Regions from separate parts of the Bacillus bruguierae genome, predicted to be linked through region 2. Evidence: riboswitches for the same ligand, from Rfam matches in the RefSeq annotation. Region 2 holds a riboswitch; each other region holds the start of a gene.
What was found. Region 2 has a riboswitch for S-adenosylmethionine ahead of mtnW (2,3-diketo-5-methylthiopentyl-1-phosphate enolase). Riboswitches for the same ligand answer to the same signal wherever they lie in the genome.
Positions count from the first base shown of each region.

Region 1: it holds a riboswitch for S-adenosylmethionine, as region 2 does, so the genes downstream of both, WAZ07_RS08475 (methionine ABC transporter ATP-binding protein) here and mtnW (2,3-diketo-5-methylthiopentyl-1-phosphate enolase) in region 2, are expected to answer to the same signal.
Region 3: it holds a riboswitch for S-adenosylmethionine, as region 2 does, so the genes downstream of both, WAZ07_RS02955 (bifunctional homocysteine S-methyltransferase/methylenetetrahydrofolate reductase) here and mtnW (2,3-diketo-5-methylthiopentyl-1-phosphate enolase) in region 2, are expected to answer to the same signal.

Region 1 is NZ_JBAWSX010000003.1:362,982-366,262, forward strand. It holds gene WAZ07_RS08460 (toprim domain-containing protein) at 97-441, shown strand; gene WAZ07_RS08465 (thioredoxin family protein) at 453-752, shown strand; gene WAZ07_RS08470 (hypothetical protein) at 907-1,251, shown strand; SAM riboswitch class I at 1,378-1,485, shown strand; gene WAZ07_RS08475 (methionine ABC transporter ATP-binding protein) at 1,769-2,794, shown strand; gene WAZ07_RS08480 (methionine ABC transporter permease) at 2,787-3,281, shown strand, end outside.
Region 2 is NZ_JBAWSX010000011.1:156,814-160,094, forward strand. It holds gene WAZ07_RS17970 (pyridoxal phosphate-dependent aminotransferase) at 11-1,201, shown strand; SAM riboswitch class I at 1,253-1,359, shown strand; gene mtnW (2,3-diketo-5-methylthiopentyl-1-phosphate enolase) at 1,424-2,668, shown strand; gene WAZ07_RS17980 (2-hydroxy-3-keto-5-methylthiopentenyl-1-phosphate phosphatase) at 2,665-3,281, shown strand, end outside.
Region 3 is NZ_JBAWSX010000001.1:592,114-595,394, reverse strand. It holds gene WAZ07_RS02955 (bifunctional homocysteine S-methyltransferase/methylenetetrahydrofolate reductase) at 1-1,597, opposite strand, end outside; SAM riboswitch class I at 1,733-1,843, opposite strand; SAM riboswitch class I at 2,045-2,164, shown strand; gene WAZ07_RS02950 (methionine biosynthesis PLP-dependent protein) at 2,239-3,281, shown strand, end outside.

The DNA.
Region 1 (3,281 bases), on a different contig from region 2:
CTTTTCTTCACAAAAATAAACAGGAAACAACATTGAAATATTGAATATACTAAAGGGAAGGTTGTATCATAGTATATGGTGATCGGGTGATGCCAAGTGGTCTATGTGGACAAAGTAATTATTGTTGAAGGTAAGTCAGATAAGAGAAAGATCGAAGCGATTATTAGAGAACCGGTGGAAATTGTTTGTACAAATGGTACAATTGGTTTGTCGAAAATGGATGAACTCATTGACCAGCTGTACGATAAAGAAGTGTATGTTCTTGTGGACGCAGATGATGCAGGAGAGAAATTACGCAAACAGTTTCGTCGCGAATTTCCACGGGCTGAACATATTTACATTGATCGTTCGTATCGAGAGGTTGCGACTGCACCATCGTCTCATTTAGCGAACGTTTTATGGGGAGCTGACATTGACGTCTATACAGAATTTTTACGGTAAGGAAGGGTACAATGATCGATTGGACAGGACATGAAGCAGTAGTTGCAGTTAGAGATCAAGATAAAACGGTGTTATACGTATATACGCCAATGTGCGGTACGTGTCAGTTAGCTAAAAAAATGTTAACGGTTGTTGAAGCAGCGTTGCCTCATTTAGAAATTGGGATGCTGAATGTAAATTATGCACCGCATTTTGCACGGGAGTATGAAATTGAAAGTGTTCCGTGTTTACTTATATTTGAGAAGAATCAACTTGTAAAGAAAATATATGCATTTCAATCTGTGGAATATTTATATATGGAATTACAATAGGCGGCAAAAATTTTGCCGCCTCGACATATTTCTTGGGAAATAGTAAGAAACAAATGATTTTTCATACAGCTTTTGTCGAGAGAATGACACAGGAGAGCGTGTTATAGAAATGGAATGGTAATATGTAAAACGTGATATGGGGAGTGTGATGAAGATGAAATTGTATTCACTGCTTCAATCATTTGTAACATATGCCAATACGCAATATCACTTAGAACCACTATTACCACAATTCGAAAAGGTTGTTTGTTTTACTTTCCAAGATGAATGTTATTCATTGAATATTTCAAGAGAGAAAATTGAAATTATAAATGGCGTGGTGGGAACAGAAGGGCTTGTTTGTTCTCAAGAAATAGATTTGCGGTTGTTGATTACAGGTCAAGTTCGCTTGCAGTCGCTATTGCGCCGAAATGCGATTACATATAAAGGGACTTATCGAACGATGTTATTATTAGAATCTGTATTTCATATTTGTAAACCGCTACGAGTTGGCGCTTAACTTTCAGAAAGTTTATTTTTCGCTAAAATTTCTGTTGACATCTATTTCATGCGTTGATACAATTCAAAACATAAAATAACGAAAACTTCATAACGATAAAATCAGACGAATTTTATATCTGATTTTCTCTTATCAAGAGAGGTGGAGGGACTGTGCCCTGTGAAACCCGGCAACCGTCAACTTATGTTGAAATGGTGCCAATTCCTGCAAAGCGAATGCTTTGAGAGATGAGAGGAAAGGATAATAGTAATTTATGTATATAAACCTTTCTGCTCATTTTTAAAGCAGAAAGGTTTTTTTGTTGTTTCGATGTAGAAGGACACTCGAACAACAAGATGTTTTTATGGCTATAGCGGAGAGCCGCTTACGCTTTTATAATCCAGCTTCAGCGGCTAGCTCTTCGCGTCTAAGAACCTCCCGCACGAAAAGATAAAAAGCATTTTTTGTGCGAGAGAACCTTAGCCAGTCAGAGCTGGGCAAGCCGCTTACGCTTTTTAATTAAAAAGGGGTGACATCGATGATCATTTTAGAAAATGTAAAGAAAATATATCGCTCCAAACACGGTGATGTTACTGCTGTGGATGATGCGAATTTACAAATAGAAAAAGGCGAGATTTTCGGGGTTATCGGCTATAGCGGCGCCGGAAAGAGTTCGTTAATTCGCTTGTTTAATCAATTGGAGAAACCAACGTCTGGAAAGATTACGATTGGAGAGCGTGTAATTTCAGCAATTACAGGTAAGGAACTTCGCGAAGCACGTCAAGAAATCGGAATGATTTTTCAGCACTTCAACTTACTTTGGTCACGAACTGTTCGTGAAAATATTGCTTTCCCGCTTGAAATTGCTGGAGTGACAAAAGAGAAACGAAGTCAGCGCGTAGATGAATTAATTCGTCTTGTTGGTTTAGAAGGACGAGGCGATGCGTATCCATCTCAGCTAAGTGGTGGACAAAAGCAGCGCGTCGGTATTGCGAGAGCGTTAGCGAATAATCCGAAAGTATTATTGTGCGATGAAGCAACGTCCGCATTAGATCCAGAAACGACAGATCAAATTTTAGATTTGCTTCTCGATATTAATAAACGTCTTGGGTTAACGATTGTACTCATTACACATGAAATGCATGTCATTCAAAAAATTTGTAATCGCGTTGCTGTTATGGAAAAAGGAAAGATTGTTGAAAGCGGCAGCGTGTTAGATGTATTTCGTAATCCGCAGCAAGACATTACAAAGCGTTTCGTTAAGCAAATAACAGATTCTGAAGATGCAGATGAGGCAATTGAGCATTTAGCAGAGAAATACCCGGAAGGAAAGGTCGTGAAGCTGCAGTTTATTGGTGAAGCAGTAGAAAGACCAGTTTTACAGGATTTAATGAAGCAAGATGGAGTGGAAGTGAGCATTCTGCAAGGGAATATTGCGCAAACGACAAACGGGGCGTATGGAAGCTTAATTGTCCACTTAAATGGCGACGAAGATGTGATTGCAAAAGCAATTGCAACGATTCAACAAGAGCAAGTCGAGCTGGAGGTGATTGCACATGGATAATCTGCTTCAAAATGTCGATTGGGATACAATGCTAGAAGCTACCGGAGAAACGCTATATATGACGGTAATTGCCACACTGGCAACATTTGTATTGGGGCTTATTCTTGGATTATTACTGTTTCTTACAGGGAAAGATAATTTATGGGAGAACAAACCAGTCAATGTTGTAATTGGCGCGTTTGTAAATATTTTTCGTTCTATCCCGTTTATTATTTTAATCATTTTACTGATTCCATTTACGAAGTTTCTTCTTAACACAATTCTCGGAGCAAGTGCTGCACTGCCAGCATTAATTGTTGGAGCAGCGCCGTTTTATGCAAGAATGGTTGAAATTGCTCTTCGTGAAATTGATAAAGGTGTCATTGAAGCATCGAAAGCGATGGGGGCAAAGACAAGTACAATTATTTTAAAAGTACTGATACCTGAATCTTTGCCAGCACTCATTTCGGGTATTACGGTAACGGCGATTGCACTTGTGGGCTACACA
Region 2 (3,281 bases):
GGTGGAAAGTATGAAACATTTTCAAACTTCCGAGATATTAACATCATTACCAACACAATTTTTTGCTTCTCTTGTCACAAAAGTAAATGGAGTAATGCAAGCTGGTCATGATGTTATTAACTTAGGACAAGGAAATCCAGATCAGCCAACACCAACACACATCGTAACAGCATTACAACGGGCAGCAGAACACCCTATTCACCATAAATATCCACCATTTCGAGGACATGAAAATTTAAAAGAGGCTGTCGCTACATTTTATGAGCGTGAATACGGTGTACAATTAAACCCACAAACAGAAGTAGCTATTCTATTTGGTGGGAAAGCTGGCTTAGTTGAATTACCACTTTGTTTTACGAATCCAGGTGATACAATCCTTGTTCCTGATCCAGGCTATCCAGATTATTTATCAGGCGTAGCCTTAGCAAAAGCAAAGATTGCTACAATGCCACTGCTAGCAAAAAATCAATTTTTACCTGATTATACAAAGATTGATGCACAAACTGCTAAACAAGCAAAATTAATGTTTTTAAACTATCCAAACAATCCGACCGGAGCCGTTGCAACAACAAAATTCTTTGAGGAAACTATATCGTTTGCGAACGAGCATAACATTTTAGTCTGTCATGACTTCGCGTATGGTGCCATCGGCTTTGATGCTAAAAAACCGCTTAGTTTCTTACAAGTCGATGGAGCAAAAGATGTTGGCATTGAGATTTATACGTTATCAAAAACATATAATATGGCAGGGTGGCGCATTGCATTTGCTGTTGGAAATGAAAGTGTCATTGAAACGATTAACTTATTACAAGATCATATGTATGTTAGTATTTTTGGTGCCGTACAAGAAGCTGCTTGTGAAGCGTTATTAAAACCGCAAACTTGTGTCGATGAGCTCGTAGAACGCTATGAATCTCGCAGAAATGCTTTCATTACTGCTTGTCGCTCTATTGGCTGGAATGTCGCCTCACCAAATGGTTCTTTTTTTGCATGGCTTCCCGTTCCAGATGGCTATACGTCAGAGCAATTTGCTGATGTACTATTAAACCAAGCACATGTCGCCGTCGCCCCAGGTATCGGTTTTGGCAAACACGGGGAAGGTTATATTCGCGTTGGCTTATTACATTCAGAGGAACGTCTTCAAGAAGCAGTTCATAGAATTGCTAAATTAAAAATTTTCAAAAAACCATTGACAACGTAAAAATTCTCTGTCAAAATTCAGTTATCAAAAATTTTAAACATTTCCAAATACTTCTTATCAAGAGCTGGTGGAGGGACGAGCCCGATGAAACCCGGCAACCGATCTACTTTATGTAGGCACGGTGCTAATTCTCGCAGCATTATGCTGACAGATAAGGAGCTGGTTGTAAAAAAACCTCTCCTTAGCTGAGAGGTTTTTTTATTCAACTAGGAGGTTATGAAAATGAGCGGAATAACAGCAACATACTTCATTCATGATGATTCTCATAATTTAAGTCAAAAAGCAGAGCAAATTGCTCTCGGTTTAACAGTTGGTTCGTGGACACACTTACCCCACTTATTACAAAAACAATTAAAACGACATAAAGGTTCAGTCGTTAGCGTAGAAAAATTAGAAGATGATGAAAAAACAAACATATATCTTGATAAAAAAGTCACACGCGGACTTATTAAAATTCATTATCCGTCCGCTAACTTCAGCACCGATTTACCAGCAATTTTTACAACTGTTTTTGGAAAATTATCTTTGGACGGAGAAATTAAATTACTTGATTTAACATTTTCTGATGATATCAAAAAGAACTTTTCTGGCCCAAAATTTGGTATCGATGAAATACGAAACAATTTGAATGTTCACAATCGCCCTCTTCTCATGAGTATTTTCAAAGGAATGATCGGTCGGAATATCGGTTATTTAAAAACACAACTTCGCGATCAAGCAAGAGGCGGTGTTGACATTGTAAAAGATGATGAAATTTTATTTGATAATCCGTTAACACCACTATCAGAACGCATTCACGCTGGAAAAGAAGTTTTGCAATCTGTTTATGAAACATACGGTCATAAAACGTTATATGCCGTTAATCTCTCAGGACGGACTTATGATTTAAAGGAAAAGGCAAAACAAGCCGCTTCTGCTGGAGCTGATTTATTACTTTTCAACGTATTCGCATATGGACTTGATGTGTTGCAAGCATTAGCGGAAGATGATGATATTTCTATCCCAATTATGGCACATCCAGCAGTAAGCGGAACTTACATAGCATCTAAATTATATGGATTTTCTTCTTCTCTATTACTTGGCAAGCTTCTTCGCTATGCTGGTGCAGATTTCTCACTATTTCCATCACCGTATGGAAATGTCGCTTTAAAGCAAGAAGATGCACTTTATTTAGCAAAAACACTTACAGATGAAAACGAACCATTTAACCGAAGCTTTCCTGTTCCATCTGCTGGCATTCACCCGGGACTTGTTCCGCTCCTCATTCGTGACTTTGGTCAGCAATGTGTTATTAATGCTGGTGGCGGTATTCACGGACACCCCTCTGGTGCACTGGGAGGCGGAAAAGCATTTTGCTCAGCTATCAATGCAGCGCTAACAAACACGCCGCTTCATGAGGTTGATGATTCTTATTTACAAGCCGCTTTACGTTTATGGGGCGATCCATCTAAAGAGGTGAAAGCATGAGCATTCAAATTTTTTGTGACTTCGATGGCACAATTACAAATAACGATAATATTGTTGCCATTATGCAAAAGTTTGCCCCACCAGAAGCTGAAACCATTAAACAACAAATTTTATCACAAGAACTTTCTATTCAAGAAGGTGTAGGAAAACTTTTTTCTCTATTACCCACAAGTTTACAAGATAAAATTACAGATTTTATAAAAGAAACCGCAGACATTCGTACCGGCTTTACAGAATTTGTACAGTTTTTGCGAGAAAACAATATCTCACTTTATATCATTTCTGGAGGAATGGACTTTTTTGTTTACCCTCTTCTCGAAGGACTTGTTGATTTTGAACAAATTTACTGTAATACAACTGATTTTTCCAATGAAACAATTCGAGTAAATTGGCCGCATTCGTGCGATGAACATTGTGAAAATGAATGTGGTCTTTGTAAATCGGCACTTATTCGTAATTTAAGTTCACAAAGCGATTTTAAAATTGTAATCGGTGATTCTATTACAGATTTGCAGGCAGCAAAACTTGCTGACAAAGTGTTTGCTCGTGACTTTTTGATTACAAAATGTATAGAACATAACATTTCTTATATACCATTTGAAACATTTCATGA
Region 3 (3,281 bases), on a different contig from region 2:
GTAAAAAGTCTGCATTTCGTTTACTTACAAGCGGCATAATCCCAATAAAAATTGGCTGTTCGATATGCTTCGTCGCTTCATACACGTTTCGAATGACTGCTGCATCATAAATGGGCTGTGTTAAAAAATACTCAGCACCAGCTGCAATTTTTTTCTCCATACGTTTTACAGCTGCCTCGATATGTCTTACATGTGGATTAAAAGCCCCACCAACCGAAAAACGGGTAGCTGCTCCTATTGTTTTTCCTAAGATAGACCGGCCATTGTTCATTTCTTTAATCATTTTAATGAGTTCTATAGAAGAAAGGTCATATACAGATGTTGCACCAGGAAAATCACCAACCCTCGCAGGATCTCCAGTTAATGCTAATATTTCCTCCATGCCGAGCGCTGCTAATCCTAGTAAATGAGACTGCAGCCCAATCACATTATGATCACGGCACGTTAAATGAATTAATATAGGGATATCGTGCTTTGTTAATAACGCTCCCATTGCCATATTTGATACGCGAGGCGACGCTAAAGAATTATCAGCTAACGTAATGGCATCTGCTCCTGCACGCTTCAACGCCTTAGCTCCTTCAAAAAATCTCTGCGTATCCAACGTTTTGGGTGGATCTAGCTCAACAATCACTGTCGTTTCCTTTTTCGCTTTTTCTGCTAATGTAATTCGATCTACTGTATTTACACGCTGCTTTGCTATTACTTCAGCTCGCTTTACAACTTCTTTAGCTGTTACAGGATGCTCATTTTCAAGTGCTCGCTTCATCGCTTCGATATGAGAAGGAGTTGTACCGCAACACCCCCCAAGCAGCCTAACGCCTTGCTTAATAAATTCCGGCGCCATTTCTTCAAAATAAGCCGGGCTTCCTTCGTATACGTAACGGCCCTCTACATATTTAGGAAGACCAGCATTTGGATACGCAGATAAATAACTATATTTAGGAATTTCTATCGTCTCAAAAGATTCAATCATATGAAGCGGCCCTAACTGACAATTTAATCCGACCACATTTGCACCATACTCTATAAGCTGCTTCAATACATCATCTACACTATTTCCATTTTGTGTTGTACCAGCTTCATGAAGGGCAAGCTGCGCAATAAGAGGGACATTGGTTTGCTTCCGTAATACTTTTACTGCATGAAGTAATTCAAATTCATCGTAAAATGTTTCTAGTAATAACCCATCAACACTTTCTTCTAGCAGGGCATTTGCTTGCTCTAAGAGCATAAATTCACGCTCCATATCCGTGGTTGTAACTGCTCCAATATGTTTCATTCCACCGATTGTTCCTACGATTGCATTCTTTTCTGTCACCGCTTCTTTTGCATGTCTTACAGCAGCGCGGTTAATTTTCCTTACGCGATCCTCAAGACCGTACATACGAAGTTTCCCTTCATTTGCTCCGTATGTATTGGTTTGAATGACATCTGCCCCTGCGGCAACATATTGTTTATGAATCGAAATAATCCGTTCCGGCTCAGATAAATTCAATTCTTCAAAGCAGCTTTGTAAACCATGAGAATACAACAATGTTCCCATCGCTCCGTCCCCAATCACAATTCCTCTTTGCAATAAATCTAGTAGTTTCACATGTCTCCCTCTCTTCTTTTCAATATATATAAAGTGAAACTTTAATCAGTGGGGGTTTTTATGTCGTTTTTTAATTTGTATTTATATAAAAAACCCCCCTCTTCATTGAGAAGAGGGGGACAGCATTTTATCCTCCTCTTATCATTCAGAACAATTTGTTCTGCAGGTCTTAGCACCGTTTCAAACATATTGCTTGAAGGTTGCTGGGTTTCACAGGGCCTTTCCCTCCACCACTCTTAATAAGAGTTTCATTCGATTATAATTACAAAAAGTAAACATTATCCGTTCACTTATTAACAATCTTTGTTAATTTTTTCACTAATTTAGCATGTTAAAATACGAAAGTCAATGAAAATAAAGAAAAATAAAATTATTCAAAATATAGTTGCGTTTCTTTCTAAATTTGTTGTAAAGTAAAAAACATAATCAAAAACTTCATATTTCGAATTCTTATCGAGAGAGGTCGAGGGACTGGCCCAATGACGCCTCAGCAACCATTAACAAGCTTTTTATTTGTTAATAAGGTGCTAATTCCAGCAAATTGAGAAATGATTTGACAGATAAGAAGAAGACTATATTTCCCGTATATAAGCCTTCTTCTTAGAAGGCTTTTTTATTTTGTACTAGGGAGGAATTCTATTATGTCTACAATGGAAACAAAGCTTGCCCAAATTGGAAATCGCAGTGAAACAATAACTGGAGCGGTCAACCCACCCGTTTACTTTTCCACTGCTTATCGCCACGAAGGAATTGGAAAGTCAACAGGGTTTGATTATTCCCGAACTGGAAACCCAACACGCCTTCTATTAGAACGCGCGATCGCTGACTTAGAACATGGCGAGCAAGGCTATGCCTGTAGCTCAGGAATGGCTGCTGTTCTTCTTGTCCTTTCACTATTTCGCTCTGGTGACGAACTAATTGTATCTGAAGATTTATACGGCGGAACATATCGGTTATTTACAGAACACGAGCAAAAATGGGATGTTCGATGTAGATATATAGATACACAACATATAGAAGAAATTGAAAAAGCAATTTCACCGAAAACAAAAGCCATTTTCATAGAAACACCAACAAATCCACTTATGCAAATAATGGACATTGCCGCAGTTGCTGCCATTGCAAAACGTCACGACTTGCTCCTTATTGTCGATAACACATTTTACACACCCTATTTGCAACAACCATTAACAACAGGTGCCGACATTGTCCTGCATAGCGCTACAAAGTATTTAGGCGGTCATAATGATGTATTAAGCGGACTCGTTGTTGCAAAAGGGGCAAAATTATGCGAAGAACTCGCTTACTATCACAATGCATCTGGAGCGGTGTTAAATCCATTTGATTCTTGGCTTTTAATACGCGGCATGAAAACATTAGCGCTGCGCATGAGGCAGCATGAAGAGAACGCAAAAGCAATTGTTTCCTATTTACAAGAAGAAGAAGCCATAACCGATGTGTATTATCCAGGAAAAGGCGGTATGATCTCTTTTAAACTACGAGAAGAAGCGTGGATTGATCCATTCTTACAATCGCTTTCTCTTATTACGTTTGCAGAAAGTCTTGGCGGTGTAGAAAGCTTTATTACATACCCCGCAACACAAACACATGCCGATATACCAGAAGATATTCGCATAGCACGAGGCGTTTGTAATCGTCTGCTGCGCTTCTCCGTAGGAATTGA